Regions from separate parts of the Bacillus sp. SH7-1 genome, predicted to be linked through region 1. Evidence: riboswitches for the same ligand, from Rfam matches in the RefSeq annotation. Region 1 holds a riboswitch; the other holds the start of a gene.

Region 1 (7,881 bases):
CGGCTATACCTGTAGTCGCAGCAACGATTATCGGCGATTTATTTGAAGGAAAAGAACGCGGAGAAGCAATGAGCCTTTATCAAATGTTACTTGCTCTCGCACCTGCGATTGGTCCCCTCATTGGTGGTTATCTCGGCAGTATAAATGGTCACTTATCCGTATTTCTGTTTTTATCTACGCTTGGCATTCTCTTATTAATTATAAATATCTCACTACTTCCAGAAACAAAACCAACTGTAATTAAGCAACCGCAAGCAAAAAAGAATTACTGGCGTATCTTAAAAAATACTACTGGATTTTCTATTACTCTTATTGGCTTTATTCAATTTTGTATTTACTTTTGCTTTCTCGTTTTTTTACCGAGTATTTTAACAAATTCATTTCATTTAACTGCAAGTGAAATTGGCCTTATGTTTGTACCGATGTCCCTTTCTATTATGTTAGGAAGTTATTGCTACAAGTTTTTGCAAAAGCGCCTCACAACAAAGCAAACTTTATTCATTACTAGTTTCTTCAATATTATATGTGTCACTTTATTCTCTTTCACATATAGCATCAACATTCCATTCATCATTATCGTTACCTCTTTATACGGTTTTAGTATGGGACTGTCTATGCCAACTCACACTACTTTATTAACGGAAGAATTCATACAAGAACGTGCAACTGCTATCGGTATGTACAACTTCATCCGCTATCTCGGTATGAGCACAGGACCACTTGTAGGTGGATTTCTTTTATTTAATCAAAACTACTTTTGGATTTTCTTCCTAGGTGCAATTATGTTTCTAATCATAATCTTATATGCGATGAAAATGCTACGCTTCCCCGCCACACAAAAAGTAAAATAGAGACCTACAGATGGTCTCTATTTTACGCTCGTTGATCCGCAACAATATGAATATCAATATGCTTCGTTTGTCTCATAATCTCATTTACAATCGAGCCTTTTCTTATTTCTTCCCACCTTGTTCTTGCCGATTGCCCCAATAAAATTTGCGTTACTTGTAATCTTTTCGCAACTTCAATAATAACATCTGCTGGCTTTCTCCCTTTCGCCTCTTCTAACACAAAACTTGCATCAAATTGATTCGTGAGCGACTTCCACTCTTCAATTGTTTGTTTTTTACCTGCTGAAAGAGAGTCTATATTTTCTCTTTCAACATTTAATACATACAATTCAGCGTTTAACCGATCAGCCATGCGCCATCCTCGTCTTATTAATTTCTCCGCTGTTGAGCTGTATTGTACACAAACAAGAATTTTTTCTTTTACGCCAATCGGTTCTATTACTGTTTGGCTAATTTTCTCGTCCATATCATCGGCAACTTCACGAAGTGACAATTCTCTTAGTGCCCCTAAATTATTGAGCGTAAAGAAATTTTGTAAGCTTTGTTGAATTTTTTCTTCCTTATATATCTTTCCATCTATTAATCTCTTCCTTAATACTTCCGGTGTTGCATCAACGAGCTGAATTTCATTTGCTTTTTGCAAAATAAAATCCGGAATACGTTCTCGCACTTTAACATTCGTAATTTGAGCTACAATGTCATGAACACTTTCTAAATGTTGAATATTAAACGCTGATAATACGGATATACCTCCATCTAGCAATTCCTGTACATCCATATAACGTTTCTTATTTTTAGATCCAGGAATATTACTATGCGCGAGTTCATCCACAACAACGACTTGCGGTGCACGTTTTATAATTCCTTCCACATCAAGTTCATAAAATACTTTTCCTTTATACTCTATTTCTTTTAAAGGAACTTTTTCTAAATTAGTAATTGCGTCTTCCGTCTCTTTTCTCCCGTGCGTTTCAATTAAACCAATTACAATATCCATACCGTCCTTTTTCATCTCTCTAGCATCAAGTAGCATTTTATAACTTTTCCCTACTCCTGGAGCAGCCCCCACGTACAGCTTTAACTTCCCGCGATTTTGCTGACGAATATATTCTAAATACTCTTCTGGTGTTCGCCTTTGAAAAGTTGGTTTATAGTCATCTGCATACAAAACATTCACAACCTTTCTTTTGAAACAACGCTACCTCAATCCGTTAGATTGAGGTAGCACTGTTACTATTTCATTAGTTTCTGTAATTCTAAATTTAACTTTAAGACGTTCACGCGATCTTCTCCAAATAAACCAAGTGCCGCGCCTTCCGTTTGATCTTTAATCAATTGATTTAGCATTTCTTTCGGAATATTCGTTATTTTAGAGATGCGCTCTACCTGCACGGAAGCTGCCTTCGGACTAATGTCAGGATCAAGCCCTGAACCTGAATTCGTCACTAAATCGATTGGCACTTCTTTAACTGGTACGGCCCGGTTTTGTTTCTTCCACTCTTCAATACTTTTCTCTACTCGTTTCTCTAAATCTGGATTAGACGGTGCATAGTTATTTGAACCAGATGCTTCTGCTTTATATTCAATACTAGAAACGCGCCCATGAAAATAACGTGGATCTGTGAAATTTTGACCGATTAATTTAGAACCAATCACTTCATTTTTATCATTATATATTAGACTTCCATCCGCATTATCCTTCATTACTGCTTGTGCAATACCAGTAACAATAAGCGGATATACAAGTCCGCACAACACTAAAAATGTAAAAGTAATACGGATGATTGGTGATAGTATACTTTGTTTCTTCGCCATCTCTTTCCCCTCTTCCTTATATAAACAAGCCGACAATCATATCAATTACTTTAATTCCAATGAACGGTACAATCACTCCGCCAAGCCCATAAATAAGTAGGTTTCGGCCAAGTAGTGCATTCGAACTCATCGGTTTATATGCGATACCTTTCATCGCCAATGGAATGAGTAATGGAATAATAACTGCATTAAATATTAATGCTGATAAAATCGCTGACAGTGGTGATGTTAGTTTCATAATGTTTAATGCTTCCATTTGCGGAATCGCAAGTGTAAACATCGCTGGAATGATTGCAAAATATTTTGCAATATCGTTTGCAATACTAAACGTCGTTAAAGCACCGCGTGTCATTAACAATTGCTTACCGATTCCTACTACCTCAATAATCTTCGTTGGATTCGAATCTAAATCAATCATATTCGCTGCTTCTTTCGCAGCTGTTGTACCACTATTCATCGCTAATCCAACGTCAGCCTGCGCTAATGCCGGCGCATCATTTGTACCATCACCTGTCATCGCTACGAGTTTTCCTTTATCTTGCTCTGCTTTAATAACCGCAATTTTATCTTCTGGTTTGCACTCAGCAACAAATTCATCTACTCCAGCTTCTTTTGCAATTGTTGCTGCTGTTAATGGGTTATCCCCTGTACACATAACCGTTTTAATCCCCATTTGGCGTAATTGTTCAAAACGTTCACGCATACCAGGTTTTACTGTATCCTTTAAATAAATTAAACCGTAAATACGATTATCCACTGCAACTACAAGTGGTGTTCCGCCCTCTTTTGAAATGAAATCTGCTTTTTGATTTACATCTTTCGGAATCGTTCCACCTTGTGACTGAACCCATTCAATTACGCTACCTACAGCACCTTTTCTCACTTTCGTTCCGTCCTGTAAATCAACACCACTCATTCTCGTTTCTGCTTTAAACGGAACAAACTCACCTTGTTCTGCAATTTCTCGATTATATGATATCGATTTCGTTTTTACATATTCAATAACCGATCGACCTTCTGGTGTTTCATCTAAAACTGAGCCAATTGCAGCCCACTTTCCAACTTGCTCAATCGTTTCATTTCCTACAGGTAATAATGTATGAGCCATTCGGTTCCCGAAAGTAATCGTACCCGTTTTATCTAAAATAATTGTATTAATATCGCCCGCAGCTTCTACTGCTTTACCCGACATTGCTAACACATTAAACTTTGTCACGCGGTCCATCCCGGCAATACCAATCGCTGATAATAATCCACCAATTGTCGTTGGAATTAAACAAACTAACAACGCTACAAGTACAGCTGTATCAATTTGAAATCCTAAATAATTTGTAAAAATCGGCAGCGTCACAACAACGATTAAGAAAATAAGCGTTAAACTCGTTAATACTGTATTTAAAGCAATCTCATTCGGCGTTTTTTGACGCGCAGCCCCTTCTACTAACGAAATCATTTTATCAATAAATGATTCACCAGGATTACTCGTAATGACAATCGTAATCTCGTCACTTACAACCATCGTTCCACCTGTCACGGAACAAAAATCACCGCCCGCTTCTTTTATTACAGGAGCTGATTCCCCTGTAATCGCAGATTCATCAACAGATGCTAATCCTTTTATGACTTCCCCATCACTTGGAATCATTTCTCCTTGTTTTACAATAACAACGTCACCTTTTCTAAGATCGGTTGCTGAAACTTGAGCGATGTCTCCATTTTCTTTTACAACATTTGCAAACACATCTTTCTTCGACTGTTTTAAAGAATCGGCTTGCGCTTTCCCCCGCCCTTCCGCTAACGCTTCTGCAAAGTTAGCAAATAAAACTGTAAATAATAGAATGAGAGAAACTGTTATATTAAACCATCCTGGTACACTACTGGAACTACTTGGAAGAAACGATAAAATGAACGTAATGATAAATCCAATTTCCACAACAAACATAATTGGATTCTTTATCATGACTTTCGGACTCAATTTCGCAAAGGATTGTTTCATCGCATGTGTCACGATATCACGATCCATCGTTTTCGCTTGTCTAACCTCATCTTCTACAGCATGTATTTGTGATTCATTTACTCTTTTTTCTTTTACTACTACCGGTCTCATCATTTACCCTCCATTACTTCAATGTAAGAAATTCTGCAATTGGACCAAGTACTAACATCGGGAAGAATGTTAATGCACCGACAATTACAATTGTTCCGATGAAAATGCCGCCAAATAAACTATTATCCGTACGGAACGTTCCGACTGTTTCTGGTACAACCGTCTTTTCTTTCAATGAAGCTGCCACAGCTAGCATTGTAATTAAACTGAAATAGCGACCTAAAAACATAACTAAACCAGTTGTAATATTCCAAAACGGTGTATTATCCGCTAATCCTTCAAATCCAGATCCGTTATTCGCAGCTGACGATGTATATTCATATACCACTTGCGTCAAACCGTGGAAACCGGAATGAGAAATAGCATCCGTTCCTAAACTTGTTGAAAGTGCTAATGCTGAAAATCCTAAAATAAGCAGTGGATGAAATAGTATCGTTACCGCAATTAATTTCATTTCCTTACCTTCAATTTTCTTACCTAAAAATTCTGGTGTCCGTCCAACCATCAATCCAGATATAAAGACTGCGATAATCGCATACATAATAATGTTCACAAAACCTGCTCCAACGCCGCCATATACTGTATTTAACATCATATTTACAAGTGGAACTAATCCACCAATTGGTGTTAACGTATCATGCATCGTATTAACAGCCCCTGTTTCAGCAGCTGTCGTTACAGTCGCATAAAGGGAAGAAAATACTGTTCCGAACCTTACTTCTTTTCCTTCTGTACTTCCTTGTATATGTTCAATACCCATTCCATTTAATGCCGGATTCCCGTTTAGTTCAGATGTCGTAATCGTTATAAACCCTAGTAAAAACACCATGAATAGTGAAACGAAAAGAATACGTCCTTGTTTTTTATTTCCTACCATTCGTCCGTACGTGAATGGTAGTGCTGTTGGCAATAACATCATAAGCATCATTTGCAAAATATTACTCATTTGCCCTGGATTTTCAAAAGGGTGCGTAGAGTTTGCTCCGAAAAATCCACCGCCGTTATTTCCAAGTTCCTTAATGGAAACAAATGATGCAACTGGCCCGCGTAATATATTTTGCTTTGCCCCATCGATTGTTTGTGCTGTAACTGCACCGTCTAACGTTTGTGGTACACCAAGTGCGACAAAGACTAGCGCCGCAATAAATGCGATAGGAAGAAATACTCTCGTTAACGCTCTTGTAAAATCAACGAAAAAGTTACCGAGTTCTTTTCCAGCGAGCCCTCTTATAAATGCCATAACGAGTGCTAATGTCGTTGCCGGTGCTGCAAACATTAAAAATGTAATCCCAATTAATTGTGATAAATACGATAAACCATTTTCACCGCTATAATGCTGTAAATTTGTATCAGCCATAAAACTAATTGCTGTATTAAAAGCGAGTGTGGGCTCCATTCCTTCAATGTGTGCTGGATTTAATGGCAATACTCCTTGTAGTCTGAAAATGAAATATACGACAACAATCATAAATCCATTTAATAAAACTAATGATAGTGCGTACTGTTTCCACGTTTGATTGTATTCTTTTACACCCGTAATTTTAAAAATAAGTTTTTCAAAAGGCCCGAATACTTGATCTAGCTTTTTGCTACCTTGAAAGGCTTTCTCTAAATAAATTCCCGTTGGCTTTGCCACAAGAATAAACAATAGCATTGTAATAACAACTGCGACCCAGATCATAATGAATGACTCCCCCTAATTAAAACTTTTCCGGATTTAATAATGCATACACTAAGTACACCGTAATTACTGCAACAATAACCGATAAGGCAATCGTCATGATTGCTTCCCTTCTTTCACAACTTTATCTGACCAACTTGCAAGACTTGCCATCGATGCGACTAACACAACAAAAATTCCGATCATTACAACATCTAACATAGCTATCCCTCTCCCTACTGTAAAAATTTACCATCAGATTATCAAAAAAAGAACACTAAGCTCTACTTAGTGTTCGAAATGAACAACACAAAGTAAACCTCCTCTCTAAACGCTTACGAGGTTAGCTGTCGGATTCGGGCCTAAAGAGTAGCCCTACTTTCAAAACTGAAAGATTCACCCCAAGTGACGATGCACAAAATTGGTTCCCCCGCTCCATTTCTGGAACTCAGCGATTTTAGGTTTTTTTGGAAATTTTATGAATGATTTATGAGAGTAAATATACTCCTCTATATTTAACTTGTAAAGAGGAAAATTACTGAAAATAAGAAAATATCCATCTATTTAAACGCTTACATTGAGTGTTATTAATATTCTTTCACCTGTTTTCTCGTCTTTTCTTTCTTTTTCACAGAAATAACCTTTTAAATACGAAATAAAAAGAGCGAATGACATGAAGTGCATAGCTTGTTGCACCTCGCATTCGCTCTTTTTTCATACACTATTTATTCTCCTCGTAAAAAAGCACGTAAATTTCTCCCGCGAATATAAACTTGTGACAATTCTGCATGTAACTGCTCATATTCGATAACATCTGTTTTTAAATATAAAGCGTCTTTTGACGGCAATATGATATAGGGCCTTGGAAAAATAGGATCGAGCACCACCAATTCTTGAACTCGATCTACTGATACCGCCCAACGATTTGCTATATCTCCTAGTAACAACACCTTCATCTTCTTTTCCTCCGCCCTATTCAAAAAATAAAAAAGAAATATTATCACAATTCGTAAACACGACAAATGTAGCTCCAATTGTTTCATAGAGCCTTGCTGGATATCGTTTATTCCTTGTAACAACAGTAATAGGTGCTTGAAAAGAAAAGCGGATGTGTTCTGTGAAGAAGCTAACGATTTGAAGCTCATCCCCTAGTAAAATCACCTTCTTAACACACTCACAAATACTAGTAAAATCCTGCTCCTTGCTACAACTATACGTCCAATCAAATCCACAATCCCTAACTTCAGCCGCTATCTCTTCATTTGCTGTAAAAATAATTAACTCATGTTGAAATGCTACTAAATCTCTTAAACTATTTACCTTGCTTTCTTCTCCAACACAAATAAGTGTTAGTTCCATGTACCTCATCCTCCTTAGCATAAAAGAACTCAAATATAGATTGATATTCCCCTATACTAATCAGATCGATGAAGTGATGTATCCATCAT
Region 2 (7,881 bases), on a different contig from region 1:
GAGATTTACTTCATTAAGAAAAGGTATTCCAGTTTTTGGAATACCTTTTCTCATTACCCTACAAATGTTTGATACAGTAAGAAAATATTTAAAATGATAACAAGTACAGCAATGATCCAAGCGATAAAGGTAGTTATGCGGTGATTAACGAGTACACCCATAATTTTTTTACTACTTGTAAACATAATAAGTGGTACTAATGCAAAAGCAATACCGAATGATAAGACGACTTGGCTCATGACTAGAGCGTAAGTTGGATTTACACCTAAAGCGATAATAACTAATGGTGGAATCATTGTAATAAATCGGCGTAAGTATAACGGAATATGCATTCGAATGAATCCTTGCATGATAATGTCACCAGACATTGTACCGACTGAGGAGCTAGATAAACCTGCTGATAAAAGTCCGATTCCAAATAAAGCAGCGGATGCAGGACCGACTAAGTTGCTAAATTGATTAAAAGCAACATCAAGATCTTCAACATGCAAGCCGTTTTTAAAGAATAGTGCAGCAGCAACAATTAACATGCTTGCATTAATTGCTCCAGCGATAACCATTGCGATAATGATATCAATAAACTCAAAGCGGAAAATCTTTTTCTTTTGTTCATCATTTGTTCCGACTACTCGGCGCTGCGTTAAAGCGGAATGTAAATATATTGCATGTGGCATAACTGTCGCGCCTAAAATACCAGCTGCTAATAAGATACTATCCACGCCTTGGAATTTTGGAATAAATAGCCCTGAAAGTAAAGGGCTTAATTCCGGTTTTGCGTAGAAAACTTGTACACCAAAAGCGATAACAACGATAAAAATCATCCCTGTTATAATAGCTTCTAATGGACGGAAACCTCTGCGTTGAAATTCAAGAATAATAAATGATCCGGCAGCTGTTATTAAAGCGGCTGGTAACATTGGAATCCCGAATAATAAGTACAATCCGAGTGCCGCTCCAATAAATTCAGCTAAATCTGTCGCCATAATAACGAGCTCCCCTTGAATCCATAAACCGATGGAAACAGGTTTTGGGAAGTTTTCTCGAGCGATTTCAGGAAGGTTTCTACCTGTAGCAATTCCTAATTTAGCGGATAAAGTTTGGATTAATACAGCCATTAAATTAGAAGCAAGAATTACCCAGAGTAATAAATATCCATATTGTGATCCAGCGGCAATATTTGTCGCGAAATTGCCAGGATCAATATAAGCGACGGAAGCGATAAAAGCAGGACCTAAGAATGGTAATAGTCTTTTTAAGCCTTTCGTTTGTCCGCTTAATGCTAAATGTGCGGATTGAACAGTTGTACTTTGAGAAGGGACTTGTTCATCTTTTGATATATCTTTATTCATAGTAGTTTTCCCCTTTAAAATGTTAACTTGATGAAATTATTGTAAGTATTCTTATTGTTTATTTCAATACATTTAAATGTACTAGGTGATATTTTTATTTGAACATAAATGTTTCCTTAGTGCAAATTATATGTCTTTATACAATGAATGGTGTGATGTTATAAAAAATTGGGAGTTTATGGCATGATGACGTGGGGAAACATAATGAATTAAAGGACTAATTTTGAAATTTATGTGAACATAAAGTCGATAATACAGCATATTAATTGATGGAATTGCATTTGTATGATATATAATATATTGGGATTACAACATAACCACAGTATTTTGGTGTGTAATCTTGTTTTTTATTTTTGTTAACTTATAGAAAATAGTATAAAGAGAAGAAAATGGATTCATTTTCTTATTATATATGTTTTGATATGAACGTTAACTTATACATGATTTTAAAATTTAGATAGGTGGTAGAAATACATTGGCAACTACAAAACCATATAGAGTATTACTATATTACATGTACACAACAATTGAAAACCCAGAAGAATTTGCGGCAGAGCATTTAGAATTTTGTAATTCACTTGAGTTAAAAGGAAGAATCCTTGTAGCTAAAGAAGGTATTAACGGAACTTGTTCTGGTACTGTAGAACAAACAGAGAAATACATGGAAGCAATGAACAACGATCCACGTTTTGACGGTATCGTATTTAAAATAGATGAAGAAGAAGGGCACGCATTCAAGAAAATGCACGTACGTCCTCGTCCAGAGTTAGTTACACTTCGTCTAGAAGATGACATTAATCCACACGAAATAACTGGGAAGTATTTAGAGCCAAAAGATTTTTATGAAGCAATGAAACAAGAAGATACAGTTATCATTGATGCACGAAATGATTATGAGTTTGATTTAGGACACTTTAAAGGTGCGATTAAACCGGATATTGAATCATTCCGTGAATTACCAGACTGGATTAGAGAAAATAAAGAAACACTTGAAGGTAAAAAGATTTTAACGTACTGTACAGGTGGAATTCGTTGTGAGAAGTTTTCTGGTTGGTTAGTTCGAGAAGGATATGAAGATGTAAGTCAGCTTCATGGCGGAATTGTAACATACGGAAAAGACCCAGAAGTACAAGGTGAGCTTTGGGATGGACAATGTTACGTGTTCGATGAGCGTATCGCTGTACCAGTAAACCAAAAAGAACATGTTATTGTTGGTAAAGACCACTTTACAGGTGAACCTTGTGAGCGCTATGTAAACTGTTCAAATCCAGAATGTAACAAGAAAATTTTATGTTCTGAAGAAAACGAAGCGAAGTATTTACGTGCATGTTCTCATGAATGCCGTGTAAGCCCACGTAACCGCTACGTAATACAACATGAATTAACTGAAGAACAAGTAGCTGCTGCGTTAGAGAAGATCGAAGCAGGGAAGTAAGTGGAATTCGTGTAATAAAAAAGGGTACTCCAAACTTTATGTTGGAGTACTCTTTTTATATTGTCCGGTTCAGCTTTTGGTCGGTTTCTGTCGGCAAGTCGATATATCTGGAAAATCGCCGATATATTTTGAGTTGCGCTGATATATTTAAAAAATCGCCGATATATTTCGAGATGCGCCGATATATCCGAAAAATCGCTGATAAAAATTTCATTTACTGTAGCGCACCACGTATTTCAATGTAAAAACAACCTTCTTTACTTCGTATCATCTTTCTCTCTCACAGCAGACAACACTGTTTGTTTTACCCATGCTTTTCTTCTTCTATGCTGTACACCCCATTGATATAACCCTTGCGCACCTAAAATAAGTGAAATGACGATGCCGCTAATTGCTATTAAAAGTGCGAAAAATTCAAGTGGCGACGATATTTTGTTTGAGTCGGTGTTTCTTAAAAGGTCAATCATAGTAAATCCTAACATTTGGCCCACTACAGAATAGAGCGTTAAAATTAATAATAAAAGGCTATCTTTTTTAGAGGCAACATTTTCTTGATATTTAAACAAACTATCAAGATTTTGTTTCGCGTTCGAGTATAGAACCTCAATATTAAAAAGTTTTCTTAAGCGGAAGAAAATATCTTCACTTTGTGATTGGGATACTAATTCTAAAGAAAAATAATTAGCAGTGAACGAATTGATTGAATAAATTAATTTCTCTATTTCATTAGTATCTTGTTCAATATTTAGCTCAGCATAGGCGTTTGCCATTTTTAATAAAACAATTTTATGGAATAGATTTAATAATAAAGCGTAATAAAATTCTCCGTACATTTGACTCGCAAGTTTAGCTATTGCATCGTCAGCTTCGTTTGTAATACATGTAAAAATATGTTCTTCCATTATGAAATAGCGATTGGGTGCCCATCTCTGGTAAGCGTGCAGCTTTAAATAATTATGAATATAAGGAAGGTTATTTGCACTTACATAAGCCTTGCCATCACTTGTTAATCCGGAAAGACTGGAAGTGCGATACACATCCACTTCATTTAGTTCTATATCTACTTTTATAGATAATAAAGTTTGAACGTACATTCTTTGGTCTTCAAAGAAAGGAAAGGTTTGAAAGTAAGAGCTTCTTAATCTCTTCTTCTCAAAGAAATCTGTTACGCCATGAAATAAATAACCAAAAATGAATCTTTCCACTTGGGAATACTTTTTTCCGTTACATTCAATACAAATAGTCTCAGTTGTATCATTTTTAGTTTCAAGTACACGGAAGCGAGCGGCGAATTCGATTGCTTCAGATAAAGTCATGTTTGGAGCAGTATTTACTTCTGTTCGAATTGTTAAGAAGCCAAGCTCATAAGGGCAAAGTGTTACATCAATAGAGTGTATCTTGAATGGAATTGAAATAAGGTTTGTTGTTAAATGTCCAGTTAAGTTAAGGTCCTTTGAATAACGTTGCAATCCTTTTTGATGCTCTGAATGAGGAAATAGAATTTTATTTGTAAATGAAAGATAGTATGCTTCCATATTTTGATGTGAAACTTGAAACTTTCCGTAGTATGTATTTTCATTTTCAAGATGGTCGAGTCGAAAAGGGCGAAAATCATTTTTTTGTAAGAAAGGGAACATATTTTGTTCGTACCCAGTTTTAAAAGAAAACGGGAATATAAATTGAAATATAGCTGTTGTTACATCTTTTTCTTCGATTGTTTGTATTGCCTCCATTTACATTGTTTCCTTTCCGTATATGCTATAAAAACAACATGCCCAAATTTATTTGAAAATAACCACTGTTTTATACTTGAGTAAGAATGAAAATTCAGCTTATTTAGCAGGGGACATGTATAATGTTATGTATACGAAAAGTTATAAATTTTTATTTTGAAAAGGGGGATGTAGTATGCGGATTTTAGTATTAGGAGCTGGTGGAGTCGGAGGTTTTTTTGGTGGCCGATTAGTTGAAAAGGGAGAAGATGTTACGTTTCTTGTTCGTAGTAAAAGGAAAAAACAATTGGAGGAAAGAGGGCTTGTAATTCGCAGTGTTAACGGGGATTTTTCCTTCCAACCGAAATTAATAACGAAAGAAGATAGAACTTCTCCATTTGATGTCATTTTATTTTCAACAAAAGCGTACCACTTAAACGAGGCAATTCAAGATTTGAAGCCGTTTGTAGGTGAAAATACTGTAATCATTCCATTGTTAAATGGTATCGCTCATTTATCACAATTACAAAAAGAATTCGGCGAGGAAAAAGTAATTGGCGGTTTATGCTTTATCGAGACGACGTTAAACGATCAAGGAGAAATTGTACAAACTAGCGCTGCCAACAGACTTGTGTATGGAGAAATTAAGTCTCAAGATTCAGAGAGAATAAAGCATATTTCTAAAGCATTTGCAGATACGAAATCTAGTTTTGTTTTAAGTGAAAGTATTACGCAAGATATGTGGCATAAATATTTATTTATTACTGTAATGTCAGGTGTGACAACATTAATGCGTGCACCAATAGGACCAATCCGTGAAAGCGAAGGTGGACGTGATTTTATACGAAGCTTATTTGAAGAATGCATGCAAATTATGAGATGTATTGGGGCACCAGTTAAGGCTGAGATTGCCAAGGAACATATGAAAACAATTGATAAAATATCATATGATATGAAGTCATCGATGCAGCGGGATATGGAAAAAGGTTCGTCTATTGAAGGGCAGCACTTACAAGGATATTTACTAGATGTAGCAGAACAATTTTCTATAGAAGCACCATTATTAGGAGCAGTATATCAAAATTTGAAAGTGTATGAAGAAATGACCTTAAACAGATTAGCAATAGAATTGGATGTATGAAAAAATAAAAAAGAAAGCAATATATAAGTGTATTGCTTTCTTTTTTTATGACAAATTATTTATTTCTTTTCGTTCTATCTGTCAAATTTATTTCCTGTTCACGTTTACCGTATAATTGATTAATCTCATTTGCTAACGCATCTAAATAGGAATCGGAAAAAATAGGCTTCTTTTCTTTAGACATATGGGTCTCCTTTATCGATTTTTTAGTATTCATTATGTATATTTACTGGCGGATTATGCGCAATCATTTTAAATTTTTTCTTTTTCAAAATTTTTGTTTACATTTTGAAAATAAAGGAGTATTATAATCCACAGTTTCAATTTTCTAAATCGCTGAAACCGCATGGTGCGGGGGACCCGTTCTTATGGATTAATACTTAATCCAATGGGGTGAATCCTTGAAAAAGGTAGGGCTACTCATAGGCCCGAATCCGACAGCTAACCTCGTAAGCGTTATATTGAGAAGGAAGGTGGAGCTTGTGCGACAAAAAATATAATGTCTACAAGTCTATTTCGTTATGGCTTGTAGACATTTTTTGTTTTCTGAAGAAATAGTTTATCCGCTGTAACTAGCAGAAAAGTTCGTACAAAATTATTGGAGAGTGGACAGCAGTGGTTTCATCTATTAAAAGATTTTTAATTGGAAGACCGTTAAAATCAACTGAGCTTGGAGAACAAAAGCTCAATAAAACGAAGGCGTTAGCAATTTTGTCTTCTGACGCTTTATCATCGGTTGCTTACGGTCCAGAGCAAATATTAATTGCTTTAGCAGGTCTTGGAGCAATCGCTTATTGGTATTCTATTCCGATAGCTGTTGGGGTATTAGTATTATTGACAGCCCTTATTTTATCTTATCGCCAAATTATTTTTGCTTATCCGCATGGCGGGGGCGCATATGTTGTATCAAAAGAAAATTTAGGAATGAATCCAGGCTTAATTGCTGGAGGATCTTTATTGGTCGATTATATTTTAACAGTTGCGGTAAGTGTGTCTGCAGGTACAGATGCGCTAACATCTGCTTTTCCTAGTTTACATGCACATAATGTAATCATTGCGATTATATTTGTTATATTTATTACTATTTTAAATTTAAGAGGGGTAACGGAATCAGCTTCCGTTTTAGCATATCCTGTTTATTTATTCGTTTTAGCACTATTTATATTAATTGGTGTAGGGATATATAATATTTTAACGGGACACGTTTCACCGACTTTACACACGCCAATTGGAACGCCGGTTGCAGGAATTAGTTTGTTTTTACTGTTACGAGCATTTGCATCGGGTAGTTCGGCTTTAACAGGTGTAGAGGCAATCTCTAACGCAATTCCAAACTTTAAGGATCCTGCACCTAACAATGCAGCGAAAACATTGCTTGCAATGGGAGCATTACTTGCAGTGTTATTTTCAGGGATTGTTTTCTTAGCTTATTATTACGGAATTACTCCAAGTAAAGAAGTAACAGTTGTTTCTCAAATTGCTGAACAAACATTTGGACGTAATTTCATGTACTATTTCATACAAGGTACAACAGCTTTAATATTAATCCTCGCTGCTAACACAGGATATTCTGCATTTCCGCTATTAGCAGTTAACCTTGCAAAAGATAAGTTTATACCGAGAATGTTTACGATTAGAGGAGACCGCCTAGGTTACTCAAACGGTATTATTATACTTGGAATCGCATCGATTATTTTAATTGTAGCTTTCCAAGGGCAAACAGAACATTTAATTCCGTTATATGCAGTAGGTGTATTTATTCCATTTACACTTTCTCAAACTGGAATGGTATTAAAATGGCTTCGTGAAAAACCTGAAGGATGGGCTTTGAGATTAACGGTTAATTTAATTGGTGCAGTTATTAGTTTTATCGTAATGAGCATGTTCTTTTTAACTAAATTTGCACAAGTTTGGTCAATCCTTATTTTCTTACCGGTCATTATCTTCTTGTTCCACCGAATTAAGAAGCATTACGATGCGGTAGGAGACCAATTAAGTTTAAAAACTTGTGAACGGATTGTTCCAATTGAAGGAAATGTAATTGTCGTTCCTGTAGCTGGTATGACACATGTAGTAGAAAATTCATTGAACTATGCGAAGTCTCTTTCTGCAGATCAAGTAATCGCGGTATATGTTGCTTTTGACAGAGAAGAGGAAAAGAAATTTGAAGAGAAATGGAAGAAGTGGCAACCTGAAGTAAGGCTTGTTACATTACATTCTCATTATAGAAGTATTATTCAGCCA

Evidence for each region. Region 1 has a riboswitch for cyclic di-AMP ahead of DN390_RS06175 (SipW-dependent-type signal peptide-containing protein). Riboswitches for the same ligand answer to the same signal wherever they lie in the genome.
Region 2: linked by a shared signal. The riboswitch ahead of DN390_RS20490 (APC family permease) and the one ahead of DN390_RS06175 (SipW-dependent-type signal peptide-containing protein) in region 1 are both predicted to bind cyclic di-AMP.

Annotation. Positions count from the first base shown of each region.
Region 1 covers NZ_QNUD01000006.1:108,428-116,308, forward strand. Annotated here, with positions in the region: gene DN390_RS06145 (MFS transporter) at 1-851, shown strand, start outside; gene kdpDN (KdpD-like non-kinase potassium sensor) at 874-2,028, opposite strand; gene kdpC (K(+)-transporting ATPase subunit C) at 2,085-2,666, opposite strand; gene kdpB (potassium-transporting ATPase subunit KdpB) at 2,683-4,773, opposite strand; gene kdpA (potassium-transporting ATPase subunit KdpA) at 4,787-6,454, opposite strand; gene kdpF (K(+)-transporting ATPase subunit F) at 6,474-6,554, opposite strand; gene DN390_RS06175 (SipW-dependent-type signal peptide-containing protein) at 6,551-6,655, opposite strand; cyclic di-AMP (ydaO/yuaA leader) riboswitch at 6,752-6,897, opposite strand; gene DN390_RS06180 (hypothetical protein) at 7,159-7,389, opposite strand; gene DN390_RS06185 (hypothetical protein) at 7,406-7,792, opposite strand.
Region 2 covers NZ_QNUD01000026.1:69,004-76,884, reverse strand. Annotated here, with positions in the region: gene DN390_RS20510 (Nramp family divalent metal transporter) at 54-1,349, opposite strand; gene trhO (oxygen-dependent tRNA uridine(34) hydroxylase TrhO) at 1,825-2,784, shown strand; gene DN390_RS20500 (hypothetical protein) at 3,042-4,517, opposite strand; gene panE (2-dehydropantoate 2-reductase) at 4,693-5,637, shown strand; gene DN390_RS31245 (hypothetical protein) at 5,693-5,821, opposite strand; cyclic di-AMP (ydaO/yuaA leader) riboswitch at 5,962-6,108, shown strand; gene DN390_RS20490 (APC family permease) at 6,253-7,881, shown strand, end outside.